One region of the Janthinobacterium sp. BJB304 genome, then DNA from elsewhere that is predicted to be linked to it. Evidence: predicted binding sites of a transcription regulator. Region 1 holds the regulator's gene; each other region holds the start of a gene.
The links. The regulator sigma-54, encoded in region 1, starts transcription at its own class of promoters, with help from an activator protein. The targets are predictions, from matches to a motif close to TGGCANGNAANCTGCTTT.
Positions count from the first base shown of each region.

Region 2: the regulator sigma-54 is predicted to act here: its motif matches at 2,105-2,122, upstream of urtA (urea ABC transporter substrate-binding protein).
Region 3: the regulator sigma-54 is predicted to act here: its motif matches at 2,868-2,885, upstream of CSQ95_RS26120 (urease accessory protein UreD).
Region 4: the regulator sigma-54 is predicted to act here: its motif matches at 1,292-1,309, upstream of CSQ95_RS12285 (TorF family putative porin).

Region 1 is NZ_PDZN01000006.1:121,881-129,588, forward strand. Features, by position in the region: gene CSQ95_RS09190 (enoyl-CoA hydratase/isomerase family protein) at 1-936, opposite strand, end outside; gene hpf (ribosome hibernation-promoting factor, HPF/YfiA family) at 1,073-1,432, opposite strand; gene CSQ95_RS09200 (RNA polymerase factor sigma-54) at 1,502-2,980, opposite strand; gene lptB (LPS export ABC transporter ATP-binding protein) at 2,985-3,740, opposite strand; gene lptA (lipopolysaccharide transport periplasmic protein LptA) at 3,740-4,321, opposite strand; gene lptC (LPS export ABC transporter periplasmic protein LptC) at 4,347-4,958, opposite strand; gene CSQ95_RS09220 (HAD family hydrolase) at 5,001-5,534, opposite strand; gene CSQ95_RS09225 (KpsF/GutQ family sugar-phosphate isomerase) at 5,534-6,568, opposite strand; gene CSQ95_RS09230 (monovalent cation:proton antiporter family protein) at 6,653-7,708, shown strand, end outside.
Region 2 is NZ_PDZN01000037.1:303-8,010, forward strand. Features, by position in the region: gene CSQ95_RS28090 (transglutaminase family protein) at 137-748, shown strand; gene CSQ95_RS28095 (DUF4349 domain-containing protein) at 765-1,547, shown strand; gene CSQ95_RS28100 (hypothetical protein) at 1,621-1,815, opposite strand; gene urtA (urea ABC transporter substrate-binding protein) at 2,175-3,428, shown strand; gene urtB (urea ABC transporter permease subunit UrtB) at 3,552-5,153, shown strand; gene urtC (urea ABC transporter permease subunit UrtC) at 5,150-6,271, shown strand; gene urtD (urea ABC transporter ATP-binding protein UrtD) at 6,268-7,098, shown strand; gene urtE (urea ABC transporter ATP-binding subunit UrtE) at 7,101-7,708, shown strand, end outside.
Region 3 is NZ_PDZN01000029.1:58,839-66,546, forward strand. Features, by position in the region: gene ureC (urease subunit alpha) at 1-1,282, opposite strand, end outside; gene CSQ95_RS26110 (urease subunit beta) at 1,284-1,613, opposite strand; gene CSQ95_RS26115 (urease subunit gamma) at 1,643-1,945, opposite strand; gene CSQ95_RS26120 (urease accessory protein UreD) at 1,971-2,813, opposite strand; gene CSQ95_RS26125 (GGDEF domain-containing response regulator) at 2,968-5,178, opposite strand; gene CSQ95_RS26130 (HAMP domain-containing sensor histidine kinase) at 5,354-7,519, opposite strand; gene CSQ95_RS26135 (PAS domain-containing hybrid sensor histidine kinase/response regulator) at 7,516-7,708, opposite strand, start outside.
Region 4 is NZ_PDZN01000009.1:10,808-18,515, forward strand. Features, by position in the region: gene CSQ95_RS12275 (recombinase family protein) at 1-582, opposite strand, end outside; gene CSQ95_RS29835 (hypothetical protein) at 579-713, opposite strand; gene CSQ95_RS12280 (accessory factor UbiK family protein) at 865-1,119, opposite strand; gene CSQ95_RS12285 (TorF family putative porin) at 1,390-2,157, shown strand; gene CSQ95_RS12290 (P-II family nitrogen regulator) at 2,169-2,507, shown strand; gene CSQ95_RS12295 (ammonium transporter) at 2,519-4,057, shown strand; gene gshA (glutamate--cysteine ligase) at 4,261-5,559, shown strand; gene gshB (glutathione synthase) at 5,657-6,613, shown strand; gene CSQ95_RS12310 (PTS sugar transporter subunit IIA) at 6,628-7,032, shown strand; gene CSQ95_RS12315 (HPr family phosphocarrier protein) at 7,125-7,394, shown strand; gene ptsP (phosphoenolpyruvate--protein phosphotransferase) at 7,439-7,708, shown strand, end outside.

The sequences.
Region 1 (7,708 bases):
CACTTCGCCATGTTCGAAATTGTGGCGCACCACCGTGCGCTCCATGCGCAGGCAATCGGCCACGCCCAGGTGGGCGCCCCGCTGCAGCAACTCCAGGGTCACCGACATCATCAAGGGCGAGCGCAGGCGCATGGCCGCCAGCGCCTTCGCCGCGAATGCGCCGTCGTCCTGCGCCAGCGAGGCCATGATGGCGGCCACCGAACCCGCGCTGAAGTGGCGGTCCAGCGCCGCGCGCGCCGTGCCCAGGGGGGAAGCGCCCGCCTCGGCCTGGAATGGTGCCGCCAGTGCCTTGATAGCGACCGGCAAGCCTTCGCCCGGCGTGGACTCGAACAGGGCCAGCAGCGCCCCCATCTGCGCCTCGGGCAGGTAGACATCGGCCAGGCCCGTGTAGAGGGCGTCGGCCGCGTTGATCGTCAAACCCGTCAAGCCCAGGTACAGGCCCAGCTGACCCGCCAGACGGGACAAAAAGTAACTGCCGCCCACATCGGGGAACAGGCCGATATTGACTTCCGGCATGGCCATGCGCGTGCGGCCCGTGACGATGCGCAGGCGGTTGCCGGGCCCCGCTTGCGCCACGCCCATGCCGCCGCCCATCACCACCCCATCCATGACGGCGATATACGGTTTCGGATAAAAATGGATCAAATGATTTAAAGCATATTCTTCCGTAAAGAAATCTTCCAGCAAGGCGCTGCCGCCCTGTGGCGTGGCCAGGCCAGCGTCGTAAAAGAAACGGATGTCGCCGCCGGCGCACAGGGCTTTTTCGCTGCTGGAGCGGATCACCACGGCGTCCACCTGCGGATCGTCGCGCCAGGCCAGCAAGGCCGCGCTCAGGGCGCGCACCATCTCCAGCGACAGGGAATTCAAGGCTTTCGGACGGTCGAGCACGATGTGGCCCGTGCGGTGGCGGATGGAAATCTGGACGAGGTCGCTCATGGCAGGCAGGAAAGAAGTGAAAGTGCCAACATTTTAGCGCCTGCGCGGGGAACATTGCGTTCGACAGCTACGGGCGCAAAAAAGGGCGCAATGTGCGCCCTTAGTTGATCACAGCCGGTTGAAAGTCGCGGGCCGCTTAGGCGGGGGCGAATTCTTCTTCCGAACTGTCTGGCAGATGCTTGATCGCCTCTTTACCGTGCCCTTGCACTTTGGTTTTGTATTTCATCACTTGCCTATCGAGCTTGTCGATCAGGGTATCGATTGCGGCATACAGGTCGTGCGCCAGGCTTTCCACATAGACAGTTTTGCCACTCAGACGCAGGTTGACTTCGGCCTTTTGACGTTTTTCTTTCTCTTTGAGGTTATCCACGGTCAGAATCACGGCGATATCGATAACTTGATCGAAATGACGTTTCACGCGCTCCAGCTTCGTTTGTACGTATTCACGGATGGCTGGTGTCACTTCGAGATGATGTCCGCTGATGGTGAGATTCATACACACTCCTAAAGATGATCGGGTTCGTGCGGTCCATCGTATCCGGCCCGCAGAGGAACCGAAAAAAACTTACAAACACTTACGCAGGCTCACTGGCGGAATTTTTAATGCTTCCCGGTATTTGGCAACAGTACGTCGCGCAATCACCATGCCTTGTTCCCCCAGCATGTCCGCAATCTTACTGTCGGATAAAGGATTTTTAGGGTCTTCTGCTCCTGTCAGTTGCACGATCAATGCCCGTATCGCCGTCGATGACGCTTCGCCCCCCGCTTCGGTGGCGACGTGGCTACCAAAGAAATATTTCAACTCGAACATGCCGTGCGGGGTCAGCATGTACTTTTGAGTTGTTACCCGCGAGATAGTACTCTCGTGTAAACCCAGTGTATCAGCTATTTCACGGAGCACAAGGGGGCGCATGGCAACGGCTCCATGCGAGAAAAAGTTCTTTTGTCTTTCTACTATCGCCTGCGCCACGCGCAGAATCGTGTCGAAGCGCTGGCGCATATTCTTGATCAGCCACTTGGCTTCCTGCAACTGTGCACCCATGGCGCCCTCGCCCTTGCCCTGCTTGAGCAAGTTGGCGTACATGGCATTGACGCGCAGGCGCGGCATGACGTCGTTGTTCAGGGTCACTTGCCAGCCATTGCGCGCGCGCTTGACGACGACGTCGGGCACCACGTAATCGGACACGTCCGCAGCGAACACGGCGCCCGGATGCGGGTTGCACTGGCGAATTACCGTCTGCGCTTCACGCAAGTCTTCATCGTCGCAATCGAGGGCTTTTTTCAGCTTGTTGAAATCGCGCTGGGCAAACCAGGCCAGGTGCTTTTCCACGATGACGAGGGCCATGCGCCGCGTCACCATGGCGATGTGCGGCAAGCGCTTGATTTGCAGCGCCAGGCATTCGGACGCATTGCGCGCGCCCACGCCGGGCGGATCGAAACTTTGCAGCAGCGACAAGGCCGTGCGCATCTCGTCGGCATCGATTTCCAGCTCTTCCGGCAGGCGCGCCAGGATGTCGTCGAGCGACTCTTCCAGGTAGCCATTGTCGTCGAGCGCGTCGATGATCAGCTCGACCAGCGCGCGGTCGCGCAATTCGAGCACCGTCACGCGCATCTGCTCCATCAGGTGTTCGCGCAGGGTGCAGTGATGGGCCTCCAGTTGCGGGCGGGAATCTTCGTCGTCGGGCGCCTTGCCCCGGCTCGCCTCGCTCCAGTCGCTGTCGCCGCCATCCGCGGCGGCCGGGCCCTCGCCCGCCTCGCCGTCAAAGGTTTCCGCTTCGGCCGGCGCCGCGGGCGCCTCCTGGCCTGGCGGCTGGGGCGGCGCTTCGGCCGGCGCGGCCGTGGAGCTCAAGGCCCCGTCGGACAGCAGGCGCAGCGAACGGTCGAGCGGATCGTCGAGGCGCTCGAGCAAGGGATTGTCCGTCAGCAGTTGCTCGAGTTCCTGGTGCAATTCCAGAGTAGACAATTGCAACAGGCGTATCGATTGCTGCAACTGCGGCGTCAGTGCCAGGTGCTGCGAAGTGCGCAGCTGCAATGATTGTTTCATTGGCTTACATGCGGAAGTGTTCGCCCAGATAGACCCGGCGTACCGACTCGTTCGCGATGATGTCGTCGGGGCGTCCCGACGCCAGTACCGAGCCCTGGTTGATGATGTAGGCACGGTCGCAAATACCCAGCGTCTCGCGCACATTATGATCGGTGATCAGCACGCCGATATTGCGCTCCTTCAAGAAGCGCACGATGCGCTGGATCTCGATCACGGCGATCGGGTCGACGCCGGCGAACGGTTCGTCGAGCAGCACGAAACGGGGATCGGTGGCCAGGGCGCGGGCGATTTCCACGCGGCGGCGCTCGCCGCCCGACAGGGACAGCGCCTGGTTCTCGCGCAACTTTTCAATCTGCAAGTCGGCCAGCAGTTTATCCAGGCGTTCCTCGATCTCGGCCTTCTTCAAAGGACGGCCTTCGACGGTCTGGATTTCCAGCACGGCGCGGATATTGTCTTCCACCGTCAGCTTGCGGAACACGGACGCCTCCTGCGGCAGATACGACAGGCCCATCTGCGCGCGGCGGTGGATCGGCAGGCTGGAAATGTCCACGCCGCTGATGTCGATGCTGCCGCCATCCGACGGCACCAGGCCGACGATCATGTAGAACGAGGTGGTCTTGCCGGCGCCGTTCGGGCCCAGCAGCCCCACCACTTCGCCGCATTCGACTTGCAGCGAGACATCATGCACGACTTGCCGCTTTCCATAGGTTTTCTGCAGTCCGCGAACGATCAGGGTGCTGCCGCAACGGGTATTGTCCATTATTTCGTTCCTGGCACAGGTGTGGCCGGCGCTTTCTCCGCCGCGGGCGCCTTGGTCTTCGGCTGGATCACCATGCGCACGCTGCCGCCGTCGGAGGTGCTGGTGCCGCTGTCAGAATTTTCCATCTTGAATACTTCCTTGCGGCTGTCATACGAGATGAAGGCGCCATTGGCCACGTCGGTCACTTTCGTGCCTTCCAGGCGCGTCAGCTTGGCCTTGGAAAACAGTTTCACCACTTCCGTCTTGTTGTCGTATTCCACGCGCTCCGCTTCGCCTTCGACCCACAGGTCGCCGGCGCCATCGCGCTTCTGGCGGAACGTGGCCAGCTTGCCGGGATCGGCCCAGAAGGTGATGAACTGGTAGCCTTGCGGGTCTTCCGTGATCAGGGCCCGGCCCGCCTTCATGGTCAGCGTGCCCTTGACCAGCACGACGTCGCCCGTCAGGGTACGAATCTGCTTGACGTCATCGACGTGGCCGCTACGCGCCGTGATGACGGCTTCCTTCTCGGAATCGGCCTTCTCGGCATGCGCCACGCCCATGAGGGCCAGAGAAAATACGCTCAACAGCAAGATGTTCTTCATAGTATGGTTTCCTTGTTTCATTCTGTCATTTTGCCGCCGCAGCCGGGCGCGGTTTCGGCGGGAGGACCATGCGCAAGGCATTCTGCACTTCCACCACGCCGGTGGCGTTATTGGCCTTCATGCCGATACCATTGATGCGCGAGGCGCCCGTCAGGATATCGACAGGCACGTCCGTTTCCATTCTTTCTTCGTCCGGAAACACCGTCAGCGCTTCCGTCCTGACCGTCAGGTTCTGCGCCTTCGGACTGGCCACGCGGTCGATCACGACCTTGCGGTGCAGTTGCAGCCGGGTATTGTCCTGGTCGATATGCGCCAGTTCCGCATTCATGTTCAACGGCGGCATGCCCGGCGTCAGCTTGCGCACGAAGGGCTGGTCGATATCGGACGAATCGTCGGCCGGATAATGCGTGAGCTTGTTGCCCGACACGATATAGCTGGGCTTACCCGTCAAGTCCATGCGCACCAGGCTGAAATTGGTAATGAAATAGTCGGGCTCACCCAAATTCTTGCTGGCCTTGATGTCCTGGCCATTCTTGTTCATCACTTCAAGCAGCCAAAAGCTGGCCAGCGCGACGACGACCGCGCCCAGCAGGGTAAAAATCATGCGCCAGCGATGGGCGCCTCCTGGCTTACGCATAGGGTTTCACTCTTTCATAGGTCACTGGCGGCAAGGCGCACCTCACTCCAGGAACGGCGCCATGACGCGCGCATAGTTGTCCTGGGCGCGCAGCAGGAATTCGCAGATTTCGCGCACCGCGCCGCGGCCGCCGCCGGCCTGCGTCACATGGTGCGCCAGGCCCTGCGCTTCCGGACGCCCGCCCGGCACGCTGACGGCAAAGCCCACGCGACGCAGGATGGGCGCATCGATGACGTCGTCGCCGATGTAGCCGCATTGCTCTTCCGTCAAGCCCGTCAGCGCCAGCAGTTCGCGAAACGGCGTCAGCTTGTCGTGACCGCCCTGGTGCACATGGGTAATGCCCAGGTCTTGCGCGCGGCGTGCCGTGATGGCCGAGCGGCGCGCGCTGATGATGGCCGTCTGCACACCGGATTCCTGCAGCAGCTTGATGCCCAGGCCATCATACACATTAAACGTTTTCATCATTTCGCCATCGGGGCCGAAATGCAGGCTGCCGTCGGTGAGCACGCCGTCGACGTCAAAGATCATCAGTTTGACCTTGGCCGCGCGCGCCAGGTTGTCCGCTACGCTCTCCATCAGATCACCTTCGCTTGCGTCAGATCATGGATATGCAGGGCGCCCACCAGCTTGCCGTCGGCATCGACGACCAGCATCTGGTTGATGCGGAACTGTTCCATCACGGCCACGGCATCGACAGCCAGGCGTTCGGGCGCGATGCTGCGCGGCTGCGCATGCATGACGTCGCGGATCGCCACTTGCGTGAAATCCTGCACGCGCTCGAACATGCGGCGCAAGTCGCCATCCGTAAACACGCCCACGGGGCGGTTGTCCGCATCGACGACGGCCGTCATGCCCATGCCCTTCTTCGTCATTTCTTCCAGCGCCTGCAGCAGCGAAGCGTCCACGGGTACTTTCGGCACCCGTTCGCCGCTGCGCATGACGTCATGCACGTGCGTAAGCAGGCGACGGCCCAGGGCGCCGCCCGGGTGCGAGCGGGCGAAATCCTCTTCCTTGAAGCCGCGCAAGTCGAGCAAGGCCACGGCGATCGCATCGCCCAGAGCCAGGGTGACGGTGGTGCTGGCCGTCGGCGCCAGATTCAGCGGACAGGCCTCTTTTTCAACAGAAATATCCAGGTGCACATCGGCCAGCTGGGCCAGGCTCGAGTTCGGCTTGCCCGTCATGGAAATCAGTACGCCGCCCATGCGCTTGACGACGGGCATGATGGCCATCAGTTCGGACGACTCGCCCGAGTACGAGATGGCAATAAAAGCATCGTCCGACGTGACCATGCCCAAGTCGCCATGGGCCGCTTCGGCCGGATGCACGAACAGGGCCGGCGTGCCGGTGGAAGCGAGGGTGGCGGCAATCTTGCGCGCGATATGGCCGGACTTGCCGATGCCCGAGACGACGACACGCCCCTTGCACTGCAGCAGCAGCGCCACGGCGCGGCCCACGCTGTCGTCCGTTGCCAGGCGCGCGTGCAGCGCATTGATGGCGTCGGACTCGATCTGCAAGGTGGTGCGGGCCAGCGCGACGGCGCGCTCGGTCGTCGCTTGCATGTCAATTCGATCAAAAGCTTTCAGCATTGTTTTTTCATGGGTTACACTCATGCCCAAAGTATAAACGAATTAGGAAAGCAAAAAACTTGCCAGTCACAACAAACAACGATTTCCATTGACCGCACCGGGCAACCCATGTTTTCCTCGCTTGAACTGACCCTGATGTTACTCGGCAGCGCCGTGCTGGGCGTGGTCGCTTTCAGAATGTTGCATTTGCCGCCCATGCTCGGCTATCTGGCCGTCGGCATCGTCATCGGCCCCCACGCGCTGGGCCTGGCAGCCGAGAACGAAGCGAGCCATACCCTGGCCGAATTCGGCGTCGTCTTCCTGATGTTTTCCATCGGGCTCGAATTCTCGCTTCCCAAGTTTCTCGCCATGCGGCGCATCGTCTTCGGCCTCGGCATGGCGCAGGTGGTCACCACCATCATCGCCACCGTCGTCTTCGGCTGGTTCGTCGGGCGCTACCTGTCCGCCTACATCCACCTGAGCTGGCAAGCCGCGTTCGCCCTGGGCGGCGCGCTGGCCATGTCGTCGACGGCCATCGTCTCGAAAATGCTCACGGAGCGGCTGGAACTCGAAAGCGAACACGGCCGCAAGATCATCGGCATCCTGCTGTTTCAGGACCTGGCCGTCGTGCCCCTGCTGATCCTCATTCCCGCCCTCACGCGCGATTCGGACAACCTGGCCGAAACCCTGGCCTGGGCCGGCGGCAAGGCCCTGGTCGTGCTGATCTTGCTGCTGTTCCTCGGCCAGAAGATGGTGCGCGGCTGGCTGACCATCGTCGCCAAGCGCCGCTCGCAGGAATTGTTCATGCTCAATCTGCTGCTGATCACCCTGGGCGCGGCCTGGATCACGGAGCGGGCCGGGCTGTCGCTGGCCCTGGGGGCGTTTGTGGCCGGCATGCTCATTTCCGAAACGGAATTCAAGCACCAGGTGGAAGAGGATATCAAACCGTTCCGCGACGTGCTGCTGGGCCTGTTCTTCATCACCGTCGGCATGCTGCTCAATATCCGCGTGGTGCTCGACAACTGGTGGCTCGTCCTGCTGCTGCTGTGCGGCCCCGTGCTGCTGAAATTCGCCCTGATCGCAGGGCTGGCCCGGCTGTTCGGGTCCAGCAACGGCGTGGCCTTGCGCACGGGGCTGGGACTGGCGCAGGCGGGCGAGTTCGGCTTCGTACTGCTGAATCTGGCT
Region 2 (7,708 bases), on a different contig from region 1:
GGCCGGCGCCAAAGTCACCATCCCTCGCGCAGCGAGCGTGACGCGTGGATTTTCTTTGTTCCTGCGCAAACAAACACTGAATGTTGCGTCGCTTCGACTAAAATCGCGCATTATCTTTTCGCATTGCCTTTATGCCATGTCTACCGACTTTTCCCCCGACTTTTCCATATATCTAGCCAGCAGCCTGTATATCGATAGCGATCATCCGGCCGTGCGCGCCAAGGCGGCCGAACTGGCGGCAGGCGCTGTAGGCGACGCCGCCATCGCGGCCCGCTGCTTTGCCTTCGTGCGCGACGAAGTCGCCCATAGCTGGGACTACCAGCGCAATCCCGTCACCTGCCGCGCGTCCGACGTCTTGCAACACGGCACGGGCTATTGCTATGCGAAGAGCCATCTGCTGGCCGCGCTGCTGCGCGCCAACGGTATCCCCGCTGGCCTGTGCTACCAGCGCCTGGCTGTGGGGGAAGCGGGCCCGCCGTTTTGCCTGCATGGCTTGAACGCCGTGTATCTGCAGGACTTTGGCTGGTACCGCATCGATGCGCGCGGCAACAAGCCCGGGGTCAAAGCCGCCTTCACGCCGCCGCAGGAGCAACTGGCCTTTCCCGTGCTGGCGCCGGAAGAGCGCGATCTGCCGGAAATCTGGCCGGCACCGCTGCCGCAGGTGATCGCATCGCTGACCGGCCATGCGACCGTGCAGGATGTGGCCGCGCACTTGCCCGATATCGAATTGTTGCCGCTGCAAAAATAATCTCAAGAAAGAAATCATGAAAAAAGTGTATGTTGGTCTGTTCGGCCTGATGTTACTGGCCGGTTGCGGCGGCAAGGGCGAGAGCGGCGGGCAATCGAGCGCCGCGCGTCTCGACGGCAAGGAAAAAGGCAGCGAGTTTCTTGCCTATGAACATAATGTCAGCGTCGATACGAGCGAGGCGCAAGTGCGGCCCCTGTATGAAAAAGTGGTCGCCGCCTGCAAGGCCGATACGGAAAACGGCTGCCTGCTGCTCGATTCCAGCATCGACGGGGGCCGTTACGTGCATGCGCGCATCAGCATGCGCGCCAAGCCGGCCGGCATCAAAAAACTCGTCGCGCTGGTCGCGGCCGAAGGCGACGTCACCAGCCAGGGCACCAAGGTGGAAGACCTGGGCCGTCCTGTGCTCGACAGCAAGAAGCGCCTGGAGATGCTGAAACAGTACCAGGCGCAGTTGCAAGACCTGGAAAAGCGCTCTGGCGCGAATGTCGATGCGCTGATCAAGGTGACCAAGGAACTGGCCACCGTGCAAGTGGAGCTGGAGCAGGCGACGGCGGCCAATGCGCTATTGATGCAGCGCATCGACACGGACTTGCTGAACGTGATGATCAGCGCCGAAGGCAAGCAATCGTTCTGGCGCCCCGTCAAGCGCGCGCTGGGCAATTTCACGGACAACCTGTCGGAAGGCGTGGCCAACGCCATCACGGCCATGGCTTACATCCTGCCGTGGCTGATCGCTTTCGTGCTGCTGTTCCCGCTGGGCCGCAAGGGCTGGCGCCGCTTGAGAGGTATCAAGCGCTAGGCACGCCCCAGACATGAACAGGGCCTGCGCGTGGCAGGCCCTGGAACGGCGTCACATGCTTGTCGCAGCTTGATCAGGCGCTGCGGTTCGCCGTGCTGATAGACACGACTTCAGCCGCTTTTTTCGGACGTTTCTTGATATTGCTGCCCGTACTGCCTTCGTCGTCGACCTTGACTTGGCTCGTGCTTGTGCCACCTGCCGGGGCCGTAGGCGCGGCGCATGCGCTCAACATCAACAGGGCGCACACGCCCGCGATCATATTTTTCATGAGTGAACTACCTAAGTGAGTTAAGTAAAGGGAAAGTAGCAAGAGACATGCTGATTTCATGTTTACTTACGCCGCCAAGCAATGCGACATAAGAGGGCCCCATCTTAGTGCGCTTATCAAGAAAGCTCAATTAGTTTTTAACTAATGATCTTGTTGCTTTATTTTTATCTTTGTTTTCCCATGCCGGGGCAGCTCCCGGACTCCCCAGCAAGTGGCGCTGCCGCACCAAAACGGTGGGCCGCGCGCCACCGTTGCCATCCCTTCCTGTCGGCACCTGTAGGTGGCGCCCTGGCATGCATTCTGCTTTAACAACATGGCAGACCCAGCTCGACCCCCACGAACCCATCACAGGAGTCCCCATGTCACGACGCATCATCCTGAAAGCGGCCGCCGCCGGCGCATTCGCCCTGGCCACGTCCACTTATATGCAGGCAGCCCTGGCCGCCGATACGATCAAGGTCGGCATTCTGCACTCCCTGTCGGGTACCATGGCCATTTCCGAAACGTCGCTCAAGGATGTGGCCCTGATGACGATCGCCGAGATCAATGCCAAGGGCGGCGTGCTGGGCAAGAAGCTGGAGGCCGTCGTCGTTGACCCGGCGTCGAACTGGCCTTTGTTCGCGGAAAAAGCGAGACAATTGGTGGCGCAGGATAAGGTGGCCGTGGTATTCGGCTGCTGGACGTCCGTGTCGCGCAAGTCGGTTTTGCCCGTGTTCAAGGAACTCAACAGCCTGCTGTTTTACCCCGTGCAATACGAGGGGGAAGAGCTGGAAAAGAATGTGTTTTATACGGGCGCCGCGCCGAACCAGCAGGCGATCCCCGCCGTGGAATATTTGATGAGCACAGATGGCGGCGGGGCCAAGCGTTTCGTGCTGCTGGGCACGGATTACGTGTATCCGCGCACCACCAACAAGATCCTGCGCGCCTTTTTGAAAAGCAAGGGAGTCAAGGACAGCGATATCAGCGAGGTCTACACGCCGTTCGGCCATGCCGACTATCAAACCATCGTCGCCAACATCAAGAAGTTTTCCACGGGCGGCAAGACGGCCGTCATTTCCACCATCAATGGCGATTCCAACGTGCCGTTCTACAAGGAACTGGGCAATGCGGGCTTGAAAGCCACGGACGTGCCCGTCGTCGCGTTTTCCGTGGGCGAGGAAGAGCTGCGCGGCATCGATACCAAGCCCTTGCTCGGTCATCTGGCGGCGTGGAATTACTTTGAATCCGTCAAGAATCCGGTAAATACCGCCTTCATCAAGCAGTGGAAGGCGTATGCGGTGGCGCAAAAGCTGCCGAACGCGGGTTCGGTGGTGACGAACGACCCGATGGAAGCGACCTATGTCGGCATCCACATGTGGGCGCAAGCCGTGGAAAAGGCGAAATCGACGGACACGGACAAGGTGATCGCCGCCATGGCGGGCCAGAGAGTGAAAGCGCCATCGGGCTTTACCCTGACCATGGATGCAACGAACCACCACTTGCACAAGCCCGTGATGATCGGCGAGATCAAGGCCGATGGGCAATTCAATGTCGTGTGGAAAACCAAGGAACCGATACGCGCCCAGCCGTGGAGCCCGTATATCAAGGGCAATGAGGGCAAGCAGAAGCTGTAAAAAGCTTGCGCGTCGATTCGTCGCCGCAACCCCAGGCAAAGAGCTGGGGTCAGACCCCTGTCCTTGTCTTTGGGGGAAGGATACCTATCAAGACTTCGGCTTTACTACATGGAATCCATGCACATGCAGCTTCTCCCCAAACTGCTGGTCCTCGCCTGCCTGTTGCTATCCTCGCTGGCGCAGGCCGCCATCCCTCCCGACCTGCTCAAGCCGCTGGCCGGCGACGATCCCGACGCCAGGGTCGCCGCCGTGGCGCAGATCGCCGCCCTGGCCACGCCCGAGGCTGCCAAGGTGCTGCAAGCCTTGCAGGACGACGCCTTGTACGCCGCGCCCGACGGCAAGGTGTACATCGTCGACGGCGAGCAGGCGGTTGACCCGGCAATCGGCCGGAACGTGCCGATGCCCGACGGCATCGATGGCGTGATGGTCAACAACCGCTTGCGCGCGGCCGTGGCAGGCGCCTTGTCGGGTTTGCAGTTGCTGGCGCCGGAGCGCAGCGCCCGCCTGGCGGCCGCGCAAGCCTTGCAAAAGGCGGTCGACCCCGCGCAGCTCCCCCTGATCCGCACCGCGCTGGCGCGGGAAAGCGACGCTGAAATTCAACAACTATTGCAAGTGCTGATCGCCAGCGCCAACCTGCATGCACCCGACGCCGCCACGCGCAAGGCCGCCGTGCTGGCGCTGGCGGGCAGCAGCGATGCGCGTTTGCTGCCGGTGCTGCAAGCCATGCTGGAGCGGGGGCCGGACGGCAAGGCTGGCGAGCCCGATGAAGCCGTGCAGCTGGCGGCCATCGACACCATGCGCCAGATCAAGGGCAGAGTGGCGCGCATGGAATTGGCCGGCAACGTGTTTTACGGCATTTCGCTGGGCAGCGTGCTGCTGCTGGCCGCGCTGGGCCTGGCCATCACCTTCGGCCTGATGGGCATCATCAACATGGCGCACGGCGAATTGCTGATGATAGGCGCTTACACGACCTATCTGTGCCAGCTGTTTTTCCGCACCTATCTGCCTGGCCTGCAGGATGCGTATCTGCTGGCCGCCTTGCCGGCCGCCTTTTTTGTTGCCGGCCTGGTGGGCGTGGCACTGGAACGCACGGTGATCCGCTGGCTGTACGGGCGGCCGCTGGAAACCCTGCTGGCCACCTGGGGCATCAGCCTGATCCTCATGCAGCTGGTCCGCACGATCTTCGGCGCGCAAAACGTGGAAGTGGCCAACCCGGCCTGGATGTCGGGCGGCGTCACCGTGCTGGGCGGCCTCGTGCTGCCGTACAACCGCCTGGCCATCATCGGCTTTGCCATCGTCGTGGTGGTGGCCGTGTGGTTGATCCTCAACAAGACGCGGCTGGGACTGTTCGTGCGGGCCGTTACGCAAAACCGCCGCATGGCCGATTGCGTGGGCGTGGCCACGGGCAAGGTCGACATGCTCACCTTCGGCCTCGGTTCCGGCATCGCCGGGCTCGGTGGCGTGGCCCTGTCGCAGCTGGGCAATGTGGGGCCGGACCTGGGCCAAAGCTATATCGTCGATTCCTTCATGGTGGTGGTGCTCGGTGGCGTGGGCCAGCTGGCCGGCACCGTGATCGCCGCGGTGGGACTGGGCGAAGTCAACAAATTCCTCGAACCGGTGGCGGGCGCCGTGCTGGCGAAGATCGCCATTTTGATATTCATCATCATTTTCATCCAGCGCCGGCCGCAGGGCCTGTTTGCCATGAAGGGACGCAGCGTCGAATGATTACCTCATATCAATCCAAGCCTGGCCTGTTCACGCGGCCCGTCTGGCTGGCGATTGCCGCCTGCACGGTGCTGACCGCGTTGTTGCCGATTTTTAACCTGGCGTTTGCCGAAGGGCATGCCTTGCACGTATCCGCCTACACGGTGGCGCTGGTGGGCAAGTTCATGTGCTACGCGCTGGCCGCGCTGGCGCTGGACCTCGTCTGGGGCTACACGGGTATCCTGTCGCTGGGACACGGCGTGTTCTTTGCGCTGGGCGCGTATGCGCACGGCATGTATCTGATGCGCGCCATCGGCGACCAGGGCCAGTACCGCAGCAGCTTGCCCGACTTCATGGTCTTTCTCGACTGGAAAACCTATCCGTGGTACTGGGCCTTCACGGAACATTTCTGGTACTGCATGGCCCTCGTCGTGCTGGTGCCGGGCGTGCTGGCCTTCGTCTTCGGTTATTTCGCGTTTCGGTCGCGCATCAAGGGCGTGTATTTTTCCATCATCACGCAAGCGATGACGTATGCCTTCATGCTGCTGTTTTTCCGCAACGACACCGGCTTTGGCGGCAACAATGGCTTCACGGATTTCAAGACGATATTGGGCTACAGCGTCACGGCGCCCGCCACCCGGGCCGTGCTGTTTCTGCTGACCCTGGCTTTCCTGCTGGCGGCGCTGGTGGGCGCGCGCGCCATCGTCCGCTCGAAACTGGGCAGGGTGCTGCAGGGCGTGCGCGACAGTGAGGCGCGGCTGATGTTCCTCGGCTACAACCCGCTGTGGTTCAAGCTGTTCGTCTGGACCTTGTCGGCCGTCCTGTGCGGCATCGCCGGCGCCCTGTACGTGCCGCAGGTGGGCATCATCAATCCGTCCGAAATGTCGCCCGCGAACTCCATCGAGATGGTCGTGTGGGTGGCGGTGGGCGGGCGCGGTACCTTGCTCGGTCCGATTGTGGGCGCTTTTACCGTGAACGGCTTGAAAAGCTGGTTCACGGCCGTCTTGCCGGAATTGTGGCTGTTCGCGCTGGGTTTGCTGTTCATCGGCGTGACGCTGTTCATGCAACAAGGCATGCTCGGTGTCTTGAACAAGCTTAAACGTAAAAAAGTCGCCGCCGTGGCAGAGGAGGCCGCATGAGTATCCGCATGTTGCCCGGCATGGCCGGCACCGAGGCTGGCGCCACGTATGCGCGCGTAAAAGGCGAGGGTGTCGATACGACGCATGGCGCCATTTTGTATCTGGAAGACATCAGCGTGTCGTTCGACGGCTTCAAGGCCATCAACAAGCTGAGCCTCGATATTTCCGTGGGCGAGTTGCGCTGCATTATCGGCCCGAATGGCGCGGGCAAGACGACTATGATGGACGTGATCACCGGCAAGACGCGGCCCACGTCCGGCACGGCCTGGTTCGGCCAGACCATGAATCTGGCCACCATGACGGAAGCGCAAATCGCCCACGCAGGCATCGGCCGCAAATTCCAGCGTCCCACCGTGTTCGAACAGCACACGGTGTTTGACAACCTGGAACTGGCGATGAAAATGGACAAGCGCGTGGCGCCCACCCTGTTTGCGCGCCTGTCGTCCGAGCAGGCGGGCAGGATCGAAGCGATCTTGCGCTTGATACGCCTCAACGGCCACGAGGCGCGACCGGCCGGTTTGCTGTCGCACGGGCAAAAGCAATGGCTGGAAATCGGCATGCTGCTGATGCAGGAGCCGCAGCTGATTTTATTGGATGAACCCGTGGCCGGCATGTCGGACGCGGAAACGGCGCGCACGGCGGAGCTCCTCAATGAATTGCGCGGCAAGCATTCGATCATGGTGGTCGAGCACGACATGGGTTTCGTTACGGAAATCGCCCAGCAAGGCATCGTCACCGTGCTGCATGAAGGGGCCGTGCTGGCGCAGGGCCGCATGGACGAAGTGCAAGCCGACGAGAGGGTCATCGAAGTCTATCTGGGAAGGTAACCATGCTCGAAGTGCAAGAATTAAATCAATACTATGGCTCCTCGCATACCTTGCGCGGCATCGACCTGTCGGCGCGCAAGGGCGAATGCCTGGCCTTGCTAGGGCGTAATGGCGTGGGCAAGACGACCTTGCTCAAATGCCTGATGGGCGTGCTGCCCGTAGCGCAGGGCAAGGTGCTCTTCAACGGGCATGACATCACGAGATTGGCGCCGCATGCGCGCGCCAGGCTGGGCATCGCCTACGTGCCGCAGGGGCGCGACATCTTTGCGCGCCTGACGGTCGAGGAAAACTTGCTGATGGGCATGGCGGTGAAGCGGGGCAGGCTGGCCTCGCGCATCGATCCCCACGTGTATGAGCTGTTCCCCGTGCTCAAGGAGATGCTGCAGCGGCGCGGCGGCGATTTGTCCGGCGGGCAACAGCAGCAACTGGCCATCGCCCGCGCCCTGCTGGCCGAGCCGCAATTGATCATCTTCGACGAGCCGACGGAGGGTATCCAGCCCTCCGTCATCAAGGATATCGGCAGGGTCATTTCCTTGTTGAAACAGCGGGGCGACATGGCCATCGTGCTGTGCGAACAGTATTTCGATTTCGCCCGCGAACTGGCCGACGA
Region 3 (7,708 bases), on a different contig from region 1:
TGCCCGCCTCGATGGAACCGACCACGTGCGATATCCCGTGCGTGATGGCCGGGTTGATCGTGTACTTGGCGATATAGCGCTTGGCGCGAAAATTGTCGCTGCGTGCCGTGTCGGGCGCCAGGGCGCCCCGCTGCACCTTCATCTTGTGCGCCGTCTGCCAGGTGCGCATGATCACTTCGCCGACGCGGCCCATCGCCTGCGAGTCGGACGACATCATCGAGATGGCGCCGATATCGTGCAGAATGTCTTCCGCGGCGATGGTTTCGCGGCGGATGCGCGACTCGGCAAAGGCCACGTCTTCGGCAATGGCCGGGTCCAGGTGGTGGCACACCATCAGCATGTCCAGGTGCTCGTCGAGCGTGTTGACGGTGAAGGGGCGCGTGGGGTTGGTCGACGAGGGCAGTACGTTGGACTGGCCCACGGCGGCGATGATGTCGGGCGCATGGCCGCCGCCCGCCCCTTCCGTGTGAAACGTGTGGATGGTGCGGTCCTTGAAGGCGGCCAGGGTGTGCTCGAGAAATCCCCCCTCGTTGAGGGTGTCGCTGTGCAGCGCCACCTGGATATCCATGCGGTCCGCAACGGACAGGCAATTGTCGATGGCGGCCGGCGTGCTGCCCCAGTCCTCGTGCAGTTTCAGGCCGATGGCGCCCGCGCGCACCTGTTCTTCCAGGGGCAGCGGCAAGCTGACGTTACCTTTTCCCATGAAGCCCAGGTTCATCGGGAAGGCGTCGGCGGCCGCCAGCATGGCGTGCAAGTGCCACGGTCCCGGCGTGCAGGTGGTGGCGGCCGTGCCCACGGCCGGCCCCGTGCCGCCGCCCAGCATGGTGGTCACGCCGCTCATCAGCGCTTCCTCGATCTGCTGCGGGCAGATGAAGTGGATGTGCGTGTCGACGCCGCCGGCCGTGACGATCATGCCTTCGCCGGCGATGATTTCCGTGGCGCCGCCGATGGCTAGGGTCACGCCGGGCTGGATGTCGGGATTGCCCGCCTTGCCGATGCCGAAGATCAGACCGTTTTTCAGGCCGATGTCGGCCTTCACGATGCCCCAGTGGTCGAGGATGACGGCATTCGTGATGACGGTATCCATCACCTCGGCCGCGCAGCGCTGCGACTGGCCCATGCCGTCGCGGATCACCTTGCCGCCGCCGAATTTCACCTCTTCGCCGTAGATCGCGTAGTCATGCTCGATCTCGATGAACAGTTCCGTGTCGGCCAGGCGGATGCGGTCGCCCTTGGTGGGGCCGAACATCTCGGCATACGCGCTGCGGGGAATGCTGGCCATCTCAATCCTTTCCCGGTGGTGTGTCTTGCAGTTCGCCCATCACTTCGCCGTTGAAGCCGTAAACCTTGCGTTCGCCCGCCAGCGCCACCAGTTCCACCGTGCGCTGCTGGCCCGGTTCGAAGCGCACGGCCGTGCCGGCCGTGATATTGAGGCGCATGCCGTAGGCACGCCAGCGCTCGAAGGCCAGCGCCGGATTGACTTCAAAAAAGTGAAAGTGCGAGCCGACCTGGATGGGCCGGTCGCCGCGGTTGGCCACCACCACGGTGGCCGTGGCGCGCCCCGCATTCAAGCTGATTTCGCCTTCTTCCAATTGGTATTCGCCTGGGGTCATGAGGGGCTCCTGTCAATGTCGCTTGTAGGTTACGGTATCGGGTGGTGCACGGTCACCAGCTTGCTGCCGTCGGGGAAGGTCGCTTCTACCTGGATGTCGGGGATCATCTCGGCGATGCCGTCCATGACGTCGGCGCGCGAGAGTATCTTGGTGCCGTCCGACATCAGCTGCGCCACCGACTTGCCGTCGCGCGCGCCTTCCATGATGGCGGCGCTGATCAGGGCCACCGCTTCCGGGTAATTCAATTTCAAGCCGCGCGCCAGGCGCCGTTCGGCCAGCAGCGCGGCCGTAAAAATGAGCAGCTTGTCTTTTTCGCGGGGAGTCAGGTCCATGGTTTTCCTTGCGCTTCTTTCCTGATTAAGTGTTCCAGATGCGGGGCACGACGGCGTCGCGTCCCAGCATGGCGGGGCGCAGCAACTGCCAGGCGGCCAGCATGATGCGGCGCGCCGCCTCGCTGTCGCCGCACAGCAGGCGCACCACCACCAGCGATTTCATGTGCGTGGCGCCAAACGCCGCGCCTTCCGGCACGGCGATCTCGCGCACGGCAGCTAGCACGGCAGGGGAAACTTGCGTGCCGACGGCGATCAGGGTGGCGCATACCGTGTGCCCGCCCAATCCCAGGGGGCTGGCCATCAGGGCGCCGCCGGCGGCCAGCACGCCCTGCTCCCACCACAGCAGCTTGCCGCCGCGGCGGATCTGCACCTGCTGGCTGATGCTGCCCGTATTAAAAATTTCGCCTGCGGCGCTGCGGCCCAGGCAAACGATGTCGCAGCCGATGTAGCCGGCGTCCGCCGCTAGGTCCACCTCATGTCGCAGGCGCACGCAGGCCTGGTCGAAGAAAATGCTTTCCTGCGGCAGCCACTCGATGGCGGCGCCGCTGCCCGCGCGCAGCACGATGTGCTGGCCCGAGACATGGCCGTTGGCGCGGTACCATTTGGCGGCGCCCGGTGACGTGAGCAAGGCGTGTGCGCCCTCGCCCGCCGTGGCGTCGACGGCCAGCTGGTCGCCGCCCACCACGCCGCCGGGCGGATGGATGATGATGGCGTGGCAGACGCCACCGCCTTCCGGATACAGAGGCTTTTGCACGCGCAGGGGGCCGCTGTGCGCGCGCTCGACGAGGCGGCTGACGCCATCGTGCAGCGCGAAGCCCAGGCGCAGCTGCGCCTGCCAGGCGCCGTGTGCGCTGGCTGGTGGAGGCATGACTGGGTGGCTGCTGTCTGGCATGCGGGGCAATCGCGTAAATAAGCGATTACCTAAGCAGGATATGTGCCAGCATCAGGTGAAGGAAACGTGAGAATCGTGCACCGCGTTGCAGCGAATGCACCGGCATGGTGCACCGACCGCACCGCGGCGCTTATGCCTGGGCCATGGCCAGGGTGCGCCGTTCGCGCAGCAAGGCCGTAAACAGTGCGGCGCCCAGGGGGCGGCTGAAATAATAGCCCTGCATTTCATCGCAGCCGTGTTCCGTCAGGAAGGCGACCTGCTCGCGCGTTTCCACGCCTTCGGCGATGACGCGCATATCGAGGTTGTGCGCCAGCGAGATGACGGAACGGGCGATGGCCGCGTCGCTGCTGCTGGTGGTGACGTCGTCGACGAAGGATTTGTCGATCTTCAGCACGTCGATGGGAAAGCGCTTCAGGTAACCGAGGCTGGAATAGCCGGTGCCGAAGTCGTCGAGCGAAATGCCCACGCCGATGTCCTTCAGGCGCGTGAGGGCCGCCACCGCCTTGTCCGGGTCGCCCATCACCGTGCTTTCCGTGATCTCGATGCCCAGGCAGGCGGGCGCGATGCCGTACTTGCGCAGGGCCGCCTCGACGAAGGGCACCGTGCGGTCCTGCGCGAACTGCTTGCCAGACAGGTTGACGGCCACCTTGATGCTGCCCAGGCCCGCATCGTGCCACACGCGGATCTGCGCGCACACGCTTTCAAGCACCCATTCTCCGATAGCCGTGATCAAGCCATATTCCTCGGCCAGCGCGATGAACAGGCCGGGCGGCACCTTGCCCAGCACAGGGTTATTCCAGCGCAATAACGCTTCCGCACCCAGCATGGCGCCCGTGCGCAAGCACATCTGCGGCTGGTAGTGCACTTCGAATTCATCGCGGCCGATGGCGCCGCGCAGCTGCTGCTGCATGGCCAGGCGGGCGCGGATATCGCTGCCCATGCGCTCCGTGAAGAAGGCGTAATGGTCGCGCCCCATTTCCTTGGCGCGCACGAGGGCCGTGTCGGCATGGCGCAGCACGTCGTCGAGGCTGTCGCCGTCTGCCGGGCACATGGCGATGCCGATGCTGGTGGTCAGCGCCAGGCGCTCGCCGTCAACACTCAATTCTTCGCGCAAGCCGGCCAGGATGGTTTGCGCCAGCCCCAGGGTACGTCCCAGCAGGGCATCGTCCTGCAGCAGTATCTGGAATTCGTCGCCGCCCTGGCGCACCACGGTGTCGCCCTCGCGTACGCAGCCGGACAGGAAGCGCGCCACCACCTGCAGCGCCTTGTCGCCGACGGCCTGGCCGTGCGAATCGTTGATGTTCTTGAAGCGGTCCAGGTCCAGGCACATCAGCACCACCTGCTGGCTATCGCGCACGGCGTTCGCGCGCGCCTGTTCGAAGCGCTCGCGCAGCAGCACGCGGTTCGGCAAACCCGTCAGCGCGTCGTGGTAGGAGAGGAAATCGATCAGATGCTGCTCGGCCTTGCGCTCGCTGATGTCGAGGAAGACGCCCACATAGTTGACGACGGCGCCGTCCGGGCCGTGCACGGTGGAGACGCTGAGCAAACAGGGATAGGTGTCGCCGCTCTTGCGCCGCGTCTGCACCTCGCCTGACCAGCAGCCGCTGCTGCGCAAGCCCTGGCGCAAGGCCAGCAGCACCGCTTCGCCCGTGTACTCGGCATGCAGGCGCATGATGTCCGTGCCCACCACTTCCTGCGCCGCGTAGCCGGTGATGCGGGTAAAGGCGGGATTGGCCGTGACGATGATGCCGGCCGGATCCGTGATCAGGATGGCGTCCTGGGTCGCTTCGAAGACCTGACCCGACAGGCGCAGCAATTCTTCATTGGCGCGGCGGATCTGCACTTCGCGCGCCAGCGTGCTGGCCACCTGTTCCAGTTCGGCCGTGCGTTCGGCCACCCGGCGTTCCAGGTTGGCGCGCTCCTGCGCCAGCTGCAGCTGCGCCCGCGCCAGACGCACATGGGCATCGGTGCGGGCGAGGATTTCCTCGGCCTGGAAGGGCTTGGCGATGAAGTCGACGGCGCCCAGCGCAAAGCCGCGCACCTTGTCGTCCGTATCGTACTGGGCCGACAGGAAGATCACCGGCACCTGCTGCAGGGACGGTATCTCCTTCAGGCGGCGGCACACTTCAAAGCCGTCGAGGCCGGGCATGCGCACGTCGAGCAGGATCAGCTCCGGCGGGCGCGCCTGGGCCGTCCACAGGGCCAGTTCGCCGTTCGGCGCCTGGCGCACCGCGTAGCCGGCGCCGCCCAGCAAATCGCTCAACAGCTTCAGCGAAGCCGGCGTATCTTCAACGATCAGTACTTCGCCCTTCGAATTCACTTCCGAAAAATCGCGGTGCATGTAGCAGTTCTCTCAGCTTTGGATGAGGCGCGGCGGTCCGTTGCCACGCTGGACAAGACATTTTCTTTGCGATGAACTACGTACTATCATCATAATCTTTATTGCAATTTAGCACCATCCATCGGCCCTACTTAGTCCGTCTTTTCAGCGAAACCGATGTTGTCAGCCCACACTTTTACGTGTGCGCCAGCGCCCCCTCATTCTCCAGCAAGCCGCACAGTTGGCGGTACTGATGCTGGTCGAGCATGGCCTGCAGCGGCGCCAGCAACGGCGCCGCCGACGCAGGCAGGGCCGCCAGCAGCTGCGCTACCCTGGCCAGGTTCAATTCGCGCAGCGCCACCAGCAAGGCGGCGCGTTCTTCCCCCGTCAGCAGCAGCAAGTCTTGTGCCCGCAGTGCCGGCAACGCCTCGGGCGCCTGCGCCACGGGCAGCGGCACAGGCGCCGGCACGGGCGCTTCGGCCGCCTGCGCGGGGATGCTGAAGCGGAAGGTGGCGCCCTGCCCCGGCGTCGACTCCACCGTCAGTTCGCCGTTCATCAGCTGCACGAATTCGCGCGAGATGGCCAGGCCCAGCCCCGTGCCATCCTTCGGTCCCGCGCTGTCGGCCTGCACGAAGGGCTCGAAGATGCGCTGCTGGTCCTCCGGGGCGATGCCGATGCCCGTGTCGCTGACGGCGAACGACAGCCCCCATTGGTCGCCAGCGCGCCGCTCGCCGCGCACGCGCAGGGTGACTTCTCCGCCGCCGGCGAACTTGACGGCGTTTGACATCAGGTTCAGCAGCACCTGGCGCAAGCGTGTCGCATCGAGCACCACGGCCGCCGGCAGGTTCGCGCAGTCGAGGCGCAGGGCCAGCCCCTGCTGCTCGGCGCGCATGCCCAGCATGTCCATCACTTCCTGCAGCAGCGGCGCCAGCGCCACCACGGCCGTCTGTGCCTGCAGGCGCCCCGCCTCGCCCTTCGACAGTTCGAGAATTTCATTGATCAGGGTGAGCAAATGGTTGCCCGAGCGGTGGATAATGGCCAGATTGCGCTTCTCATCGTCCTGCATGTTCGGCGAGGCGGCCATCAGGCGCGAAAAGCCGATCACGGAATTGAGGGGCGTGCGCAGTTCATGGCTCATGTTGGCCAGGAAGGTGCTTTTGGCGCGGTTCGCCGCCTGCGCCTGGCTGACGGCGACCGACAGGGCGCTCGTGCGCTCGGCCACCAGTTCTTCCAGGTGATGGCGGTGGCGCAGCAGTTCCAGTTCCGCCTCGCGGTGCGCCGTGATGTCGTAGTTCGAGCCCACCAGGCGCATGGGGCGGCCCTGGCCGTCGCGGAAGATCACGGCATCGGCCTTGATGTAGCGGATGGCGCCATCGGGCCACAGGATGCGGTACTCGTGCGTGAACGCCTGGCCGGCACCCAGCGCGGCGCGCAGGGCCTCCTTGGCGGCGGGCACGTCGTCCGGCACCAGCGCCCTGCGCCAGATCGCCGCCGGCGCCATGCCGCTTTCCGCGTCGGCCTTGAACTGCGCATACATCTGCTCATCCCACTGCAAGGCATCGCTGCTGACGTTCCAGTCCCAGATGCCGATGCTGGCCGCGCCGGTGGCCATCTGCACGCGCTCCTCGCTGCGCTGCAGGGCGCGGTAGCGGCTGTCGAGCAGCGCCACCATGTCGCGGATGGAACGGTACAAGGTGCGCAGCTCGCCCAGGAACCACGCTTTCGGCGGCGTGCCGGACGCTTCGCCCTGCCCCGCCTGGATGCCGGCCGCATACTGGCCGATCGCCTTCAGGGGCTTGAGCATCAGACACCACATGAGCAGCCAGATGCTGGCCACGAGGATCACGTCGAGCGCCACGATCATGGCGCCGATGCCCAGCGCGCGCTGGCGCAGCTGCGCGTGCAGCAGGGCCGGCGTCGCATACACGGCCACGCTGCCGATGACCTGTCCGCCCATCGTCACGGGGCGCCGCTGCACCAGCCAGCCCGGTTCCGCGGACAACGAGGAAAAGCTGCCGATGGCGCCGGACGCAGTGCGGCGCAGGACCAGCGCTTCCTTGCCGATGCCCGGCGTGAGGGAACTGGCCACCAGGTCGCGCTTGCCCAGCATGCTGCGCATGATGGCCTGCATCTGCTTTTCATCGAGATTCCACAATGGCAGTTCGATGGCCACGGCCAGCTGGTCCGCGCTTACGGACAGGCTGCCCTGCAGCTGCTGCCAGCGCTGCTCGCGTTCGGACTGGTAAAACAGCACGGCAAACACCAGCAGCAGCGCGGTGACGACAAAGGTCAGCGCCACGCTGACGGCCAGCACGATGGAGACGCCGCCCAGGCGCGCATCTTTGGGTGCGTATGGCGTCATGCGCCTTCGCCCTGCGGCTCGCTGGTTGGCTGCGCCAGCAGGGCGCACAGCGGCTGGTACTGGTGCTGCTCCAGCATGGCGGCGATGTGCGCGGTCAGCTGCGGCAGGCTGGTCGCCACGCCGGCCAGCACGATGGCGCTGCGCCGCAAATCGAGGGCTTGCACGGATTCGAGCAGCGCCTGCCGCTGG
Region 4 (7,708 bases), on a different contig from region 1:
GCAGGCACTGATGCCGTTGGCCTTGTCCTCTTTAACGTACTCCAGCCACCTAGGAGCGTTGTTGCCCATTGGCTTAAGTTCGTCTGCAGCGGCTTGCTTCTTCCTTCTCCAAGCACTGCCAAGCAGTGTTGACTTACGCGAGGACTCCTCGTGCGCTCTCCCCATCGATACAAGGATAGGCATAAGTTCAAGCCAGTTGTTGATCTGGCTGGCTCGGCTGTACTCCCTTTCGTCTTTCAGTGTCACGACTGTTACTCCACCCTTTATGATGGACTGGAATACGTCCAGAGCCTCCATCACCGGGAGGCGTGAGAGCCTATCAATGTCTTCAATGAGTAGAAAGGAGCCTTTCGGCACTGTGCCGCACTCAATCGCCTTGACGAAGCTACCCAGCGCACCATCTGTGATGTTCTTGCCTGTGTAACCTGATACTCCTAGGTCTCGCATGTTCAGCGTTGTATCAAGTGTCAAGCCCTTGCGAGAGGCGTACTCAATAGCTCTTGAGTCTTGTCGTTCAAGACTTCCACCGTGCTGCTGGCTGGAATGGCTGAACCTTATATATGAGTAGGCGATATTTGTCATGCACCGATTTTAGTGTATATCGGGCCAACAATGGTAAATGAAGGCAAACCGTTGGCAAGGTGGACTTCGACACTTACCTCGGGCGCTTCCATGCCGGCCAGGGCGCGGCTTTTCAGGACGGCCAGACTCATCAAACTCCCCTGTAGCGCGGGCGCGGGCAGTCTCAGTCTAGCGCGTGAAACGCCGTCAGGCTTGAGCTATGCCAGCAAGGCCGTCAGTAACGTGGTCTGGCTGGCGTCACCTTACAATCTTACAACCTTACAACCTTACAACCTTACAACCTTACACCTTGGCCTTGGGTTCGTTCAGACGGGTTTCCAGTTCGATCAGGCGCAATTCCAGTGCGTCGAGCTTGGCGCGGGTCTTGGCCAGCACTTGCGCCTGGATATCGAATTCTTCGCGCGTGACGAGATCGAGGCGTGCGAAGCCTTGGGTCATCATCGATTTCACGTTTTTCTCGATATCCTTGGCCGGCGAGTTCTCGATGGCCTGGTGGATCTTGCCTTGCAAGTCGTTAAAGAAGGTATTCATGTCCATGATCAGTCCTTTTATGGTGCGGCATGTGCATCGCACCATTGCGGTGCACAGCGGTGTTAATCTGGTGCGAAAATAGGCAAATCCACAACGCTTCAGCAGCGTATTTCCGCATGCCCAGCGGCTTGCAGGGTATGTATGGCCGGAAACGCACCTGTCAAGGTGGCAAGAGAGCTGGCACGTATTCTGCTAAAGAAGGTATGAACGCTTTGTGATCTCCAGCCAAGATTTTAAACCTCAACCGCTTTAAAAGTTCAATAAAAGGGAATCGCCATGAAGAATCTGTCCAAGAACATGACTTTAGCTGCAGCGTTGACGCTGGCCATGACCGCCATGTGCGGCAGCGCCATGGCCCAGGATGCAGTGGCGGCGCCTGCTGCGGCCGAAGCCGTACCTGATAACGTGGTGAGCTACAACGTGGCGCTGACCAGCGACTACCGCTACCGTGGCGTGTCGCAAAGCCGTCTCGACCCTGCCATCAGCGGCGGCGCCGACTATACCCACAACCCGACGGGTTTGTACGTGGGGAGCTGGCTGTCGAGCATCAAATGGATCAAGGACGGCGGCGGCGATACCAACCTGGAATGGGATATCTACGGCGGCAAACGAGGCGAGATCAGCAAGGATTTCACCTACGATGTGGGCGGCCTGTACTACTTCTATCCGTCGAATGGGCTGAGCACCAACGCGAACACCTTCGAGCTGTACGGTCAGCTCGGCTATGGTCCGCTGTACATCAAGTACTCGCACTCGACGACCAATCTGTTCGGCGTGCCTGACAGCAAGAACAGCGGCTACCTCGATGTGGGCGGCAACTTCGATCTGATCGACGGCTACATCATGAACGTGCATATCGGCCGCCAGAAAGTCGCGCACAACGATGCCCTCAGCTATAACGATGTCAAGTTCGGCGTGACCAAGGATTTCGGCGTGGTGACCGTGGCTCTGGCCGCCGTCAAGGCCAACATCACGTCGCTGGCACCGAATGGCAAGAATCTGGCGAAATCCGGTCTCGTGCTGACCGTATCCAAAACCTTTTAAGCGAGACTGCCATGAAAATGATTACTGCAATCATTAAACCGTTCAAACTGGACGAAGTACGCGAAGCCTTGTCGGCTATCAATGTGCAAGGCATTACCGTCACCGAAGTCAAAGGTTTCGGCCGCCAGAAAGGCCACACGGAACTCTACCGTGGCGCCGAGTATGTCGTTGATTTTTTGCCAAAAACCAAGATTGAAGCGGCCGTCGATGACGCCATTGTCGACCAGGCCATCGAAGCGATCGAAGGCGCTGCGCGTACCGGTAAAATCGGCGACGGCAAGATTTTCGTCTACAACCTGGAACAAGTCATCCGCATCCGTACCGGTGAAACCGGTAACGAAGCGCTCTAAGGGGAATATTGATGCGTAAAAATATAACAAAATTGCTCGCTGGGTTTGCCTGTGTGTGCGCGTTTGGCGTCGCCGCGCCAAGCTTTGCCGATGCCCCTGTCAAGACCGAGGCAGCCACGACCACGGCCGTTGCCGCCCCCGCCGTCACGCCGGTGCCTGACGCAGCAGCACCGGCGGCTGCAGCGCCGGCCGCTGCCGCTGCAGCGCCAGCCGCCGCGCCCGTCGCCAACAAGGGCGATACCAGCTTCATGATGATTTCCACCTTGCTGGTGATCTTGATGACCATCCCCGGCCTGGCCCTGTTCTACGGCGGCCTGGTGCGCTCGAAGAACATGCTGTCGGTGCTGATGCAAGTGTTCATGGTGTTCGCGCTGGTCATCGTGTTGTGGTGTATCTACGGCTACTCGATCGCCTTTACGGAAAAAACCGCCTTCTTCGGTGGCTTCGACCGCCTGTTCCTGAACGGTATCTGGGATCCGGCAAAGGGCACGTTTGCCGCCGCCGCCACCTTCAGCAAGGGCGTCGTCATTCCAGAGTTCGTCTTCGTCGCCTTCCAGGGCACGTTTGCCGCCATCACCTGTGCGCTGATCGTCGGCGCGTTTGCCGAGCGCGCCAAGTTTGCCGCCGTGCTGGCCTTCGTCGTGCTGTGGTTCACGTTCGCCTACCTGCCGGCCGCCCACATGGTGTGGTTCTGGACCGGTCCTGACCTGATCACCAATGCCGCCACCTCGGCCAGCGAAGCCCTGAAAGCGGGCTGGATCTGGCAAAAAGGCGCGCTGGACTTCGCCGGCGGCACCGTGGTGCACATCAATGCCGCCGTCGCCGGCCTGGTGGGTGCGATCATGATCGGCAAGCGCGTTGGCTACGGCCGCGAATCGATGGCGCCGCACTCGCTGACGATGACCATGATCGGCGCTTCGCTGCTGTGGGTGGGCTGGTTCGGTTTCAATGCCGGTTCCTCGCTGGAAGCGGGCGACGTGGCGGCCCTGGCCTTCGTCAACACCTTGCTGGCCACTGCCGCCGCCACCCTGTCGTGGGTATTTGGCGAGTGGATCAGCAAAGGCAAGCCATCCATGCTCGGTGGCGCCTCGGGCGCCGTGGCCGGCCTGGTGGCGATCACCCCGGCGGCCGGCTTTGTCGGCCCGATGGGCGGCCTGGTCATCGGCCTGCTGGCCGGTATCGTCTGCCTGTGGGGCGTGAATGGCCTGAAACGCCTGATCGGCGCCGACGATTCGCTCGACGTGTTCGGCGTGCATGGCGTGGGCGGTATCCTCGGCGCCTTGCTGACGGGTGTGTTTGCTGCACCACAATTGGGCGGCCAGGGCATCTTCGACTATGTGACGAACAAGATGTCGGCCGATCCGTATTCGATCGGTCATCAGGTGTGGGTGCAGGCGCAAGCGGTCGGCACCACCATCGTCTGGTCGGCCGTCGTCTCCGTCGTCGCCTATAAACTGGTCGACATCGTCATCGGCTTGCGCGTACCGGAAGAAGAAGAGCGCGAAGGCCTCGACATCACCAGCCATGGCGAGCAAGCGTATCATGGTTAAATAACAAGGATCTGACATGCCAGCGCCCCGGCGCGGCATGTCCGGCCAGAAAGGCGCCTCATTGAGGTGCCTTTTTTTCGTTGTGGGAATGGAAAAGGTCTTTAAAACAAGGGTTTTGCCCCGATTTGGGGTACTTACACGGTAATATAGTCGGCAGTTCTGTGTGCTTTTTTGAATACTGCACATAATTTAAGGATGTAACTATGGTTCCCCATCTCGTCACGGCCCTGACCGGACCGCTGCTCGACCTCGAAAAAAAGATTCTGGCCGCGACGCCGGCCATTGAGCGCTGGTTTCGCATGGAGTGGCAAGAACACACGCCGCCCTTCTATTGCTCTGTAGACTTGCGTAACGCGGGCTACAAGCTGGCGCCCGTCGATACCAATCTGTTCCCTGGCGGTTTTCACAACCTGGCCACGGAAATGCTGCCCCTGTCCGTGCAGGCGGCCATGGCTGCCATCGACAAGTATTGCCCGGACGCCCGCAACCTGCTGATCGTGCCGGAATTACACAACACCACGCCGCAATACCTGCAGAACGTGGCGCGCCTGATGCAGATCTTCCGCCAGACGGGGCTGCACGTGCGCTTCGGTTCGTGGTCGCCCGAGATCACCCAGCCGACACCGCTGGCCCTGCCGGACGGCAACATGCTCGTCATCGAGCCCCTCGTGCGCCTGAACAACGGCCGCCGCCTGGGCTTGAAGGATTTCGACCCGTGCACGATTCTGCTGAATAACGACTTGTCGGATGGCATCCCTGATATCTTGCAAAATATTCATGAACAAAGCCTGCTGCCGCCCTTGCACGCGGGCTGGGCCTTGCGCCGCAAGAGCAACCACTACACGGCCTACGATGAAGTGGTGAAAAAATTCGGCAAGATGATCGATGTCGACCCGTGGATGCTCAATCCCTTCCACGCCAAGTGCAGCGACGTCAATTTCCAGGAAGGCGAGGGCGAAGATGCGCTGGCCGCCAGCGTCGACGTGCTGCTGGCCAAGATCCGCAAGAAATACAAGGAATACGGCATCAAGGAAAAGCCGTTTGTCATCGTCAAGCCCGATGCGGGCACGTATGGCACGGGCATCATGACGGTGCGCGACGCCAGCGAAGTGCGCGACCTGTCGCGCAAGCAGCGCGACAAGATGTCCATCGTCAAGGACGGCAAGGTCGTCACCGACGTCATCATCCAGGAAGGCGTGCCCACGTTTGAAAGCATCAAGGATGCCGTGGCGGAACCGGTCGTCTACATGATCGACCGCTATGTGGTGGGCGGTTTCTACCGCGTGCACGCGGAAAAGGGCGTCGACCAGAACCTGAACGCGCCCGGCTCGCAGTACGTGCCGCTGGCGTTTGCCCAGCAGCATGCCGTGCCGGACTTGAAGGCCAAGCCGGGCACGGCCGCGCCGAACCGCTTCTATGTGTATGGCGTGGTGGCGCGCCTGGCCTTGCTGGCCGCGTCGCTGGAAATGGAGCGCACGGACCCGAATCCCGAGGTGTATTGATCCCTCCCCGCAGCTTGCCGGGCGCGGTGACTACCGCACCTGGCGATCTCGGCTAGAATCAAGCATTCCTTATCCAGGCTCCCCGATTGGACGCACCATGAAAATTGCATTCCTTGCCGACCCGCTGGCAGGCTTCAAGACTTACAAAGATTCCACCTTCGCCATGATGCGCGAGGCGGCCAAACGCGGTCATGCCGTGTACGCGTTCGAACAGAAGGACATGGCGCTGGAAGAGGGCATCGTCACGGCACGGGTAAACCACCTCGAGCTGACGGGCGACGAACACGATTGGTACAAGGTCGTCTCGACCGAGGAAGTGCGCCTGTCGGCCCTGGACGCCATCATCGAGCGCAAGGACCCGCCATTCGACATGGAATACGTGTACGGCACGTATTTGCTGGAACTGGCGGAAAAGCAGGGCGCGCACGTCTTCAACAAGCCGTCCGCCATCCGCGACAACAATGAAAAGCTGGCCATTGCCCAGTTTTCCGAATTCACGTCGCCGACCCTGGTGACGTCGGATGAAGCGCGCCTGCGCGCCTTCCACGCCAAACACCAGGACGTCATCTTCAAGCCGCTCGACGGCATGGGCGGCACGGGCATCTTCCGCGTCAAGGCCGATGGCCTGAACCTGGGCGCCATCATCGAGACCTTGAGCGAGAACGGCGCGCAGACCATCATGGCGCAGCGTTTTATCGCCGACATTGTCAAGGGCGACAAGCGCATCCTCGTCATCGGCGGCAAGCCGGTGCCGTTTTCGCTGGCGCGCATCCCGCAGGCGGGCGAAGTGCGGGGCAACCTGGCCGCCGGCGGCACGGGCGTGGCGCAGCCATTGACGGCGCGCGACCTGGAAATCGCAGAAAAGCTGGGCCCGATCCTGGCCGCGCGTGGCCTGATGCTGGTAGGATTGGACGTGATCGGCGACTATCTGACGGAAGTCAATGTCACCAGCCCGACCTGCTTCCAGGAAATCATGCAGCAAACGGGTTTTGATGTGGCTGCCATGTTTGTCGACGCCGTCGAGCATGGCGTTGCGCAAGCGCAGCAGCGCTAGAAGGTGAAATGACTATGGTAGGGATCTTGCTCATGACACATGCACCGCTGGGACAGGCTTTCATCGCCGCCTGCGCGCATGTGTTTCGCGGTCCAACGGAGCGGTTTGAAGCCATCGACGTCGTCGCCGACCAGGATCTGGCGGAAGTGCAAAAGCTGGCGTCGGACGCCATCTGCCGTCTCGACGACGGTTCCGGCGTGCTGGTGATTACCGACGTGAAGGGCGGCACGCCGTCGAACTGCTGCAATAAGCTGGCCGATGCGGGCAGGGTGGAAGTCATCGCCGGCATCAGCCTGCCGATGCTGCTGCGCGCCATCACGTATCGCCGCGACACGCTCGACGTGGTGGTGGAGATGGCGCTGGCCGGCGCGCAAAGCGGCGCCGTGCGCGTCGATAACCGCATTCGCGTGGGCGAGTAAGGAAGTACATGGCCGCCGCCCTGAAGGCGGCGGGTTTTATAGGCCAAGATTGTCATCAGCGTAGTGCATTCAGGGATAGAGACCATACAAAAATGATTCAAAGAGAACTCGAAATCATCAACAAGCTGGGACTGCACGCACGCGCCTCCGCCAAATTTACCCAGCTCGCCGCCAAGTTCAAGAGCGACGTCTGGCTGACCCGCAACGCGCGCCGCATCAACGCCAAGTCCATCATGGGCGTGATGATGCTGGCCGCCGGCAAGGGCGCGAAAGTGACCCTGGAAGCCGAGGGCGATGATGAGCAGGCATGTGTCGATGCGCTCACCGCCCTGATTAATGACAGGTTTGGCGAAGGCGAGTAATGCCCGCCGAACGCAGCCGCAGCCGCATTCCGACAGGTCAACCCATGGCATCTTTCACGCTCCACGGCATCCCGGTTTCCCGCGGCATCGCCATCGGCCGCGCACATCTGCTGGCGCCGGCCGCCCTTGACGTCAAACATTACCTGGTCGCCCAGGAACAGATCGAAGCCGAAGTCCAGCGCCTGCAAAGCGCCATCGCCACCGTCCACAAGGAACTGCAGACCCTGTGGAACGAGCTACCCAAGGATGCGCCCACGGAGCTGGGCGCGTTCATCGACGTGCATGCGCTGATCCTCTCCGACCCGATGATTTCC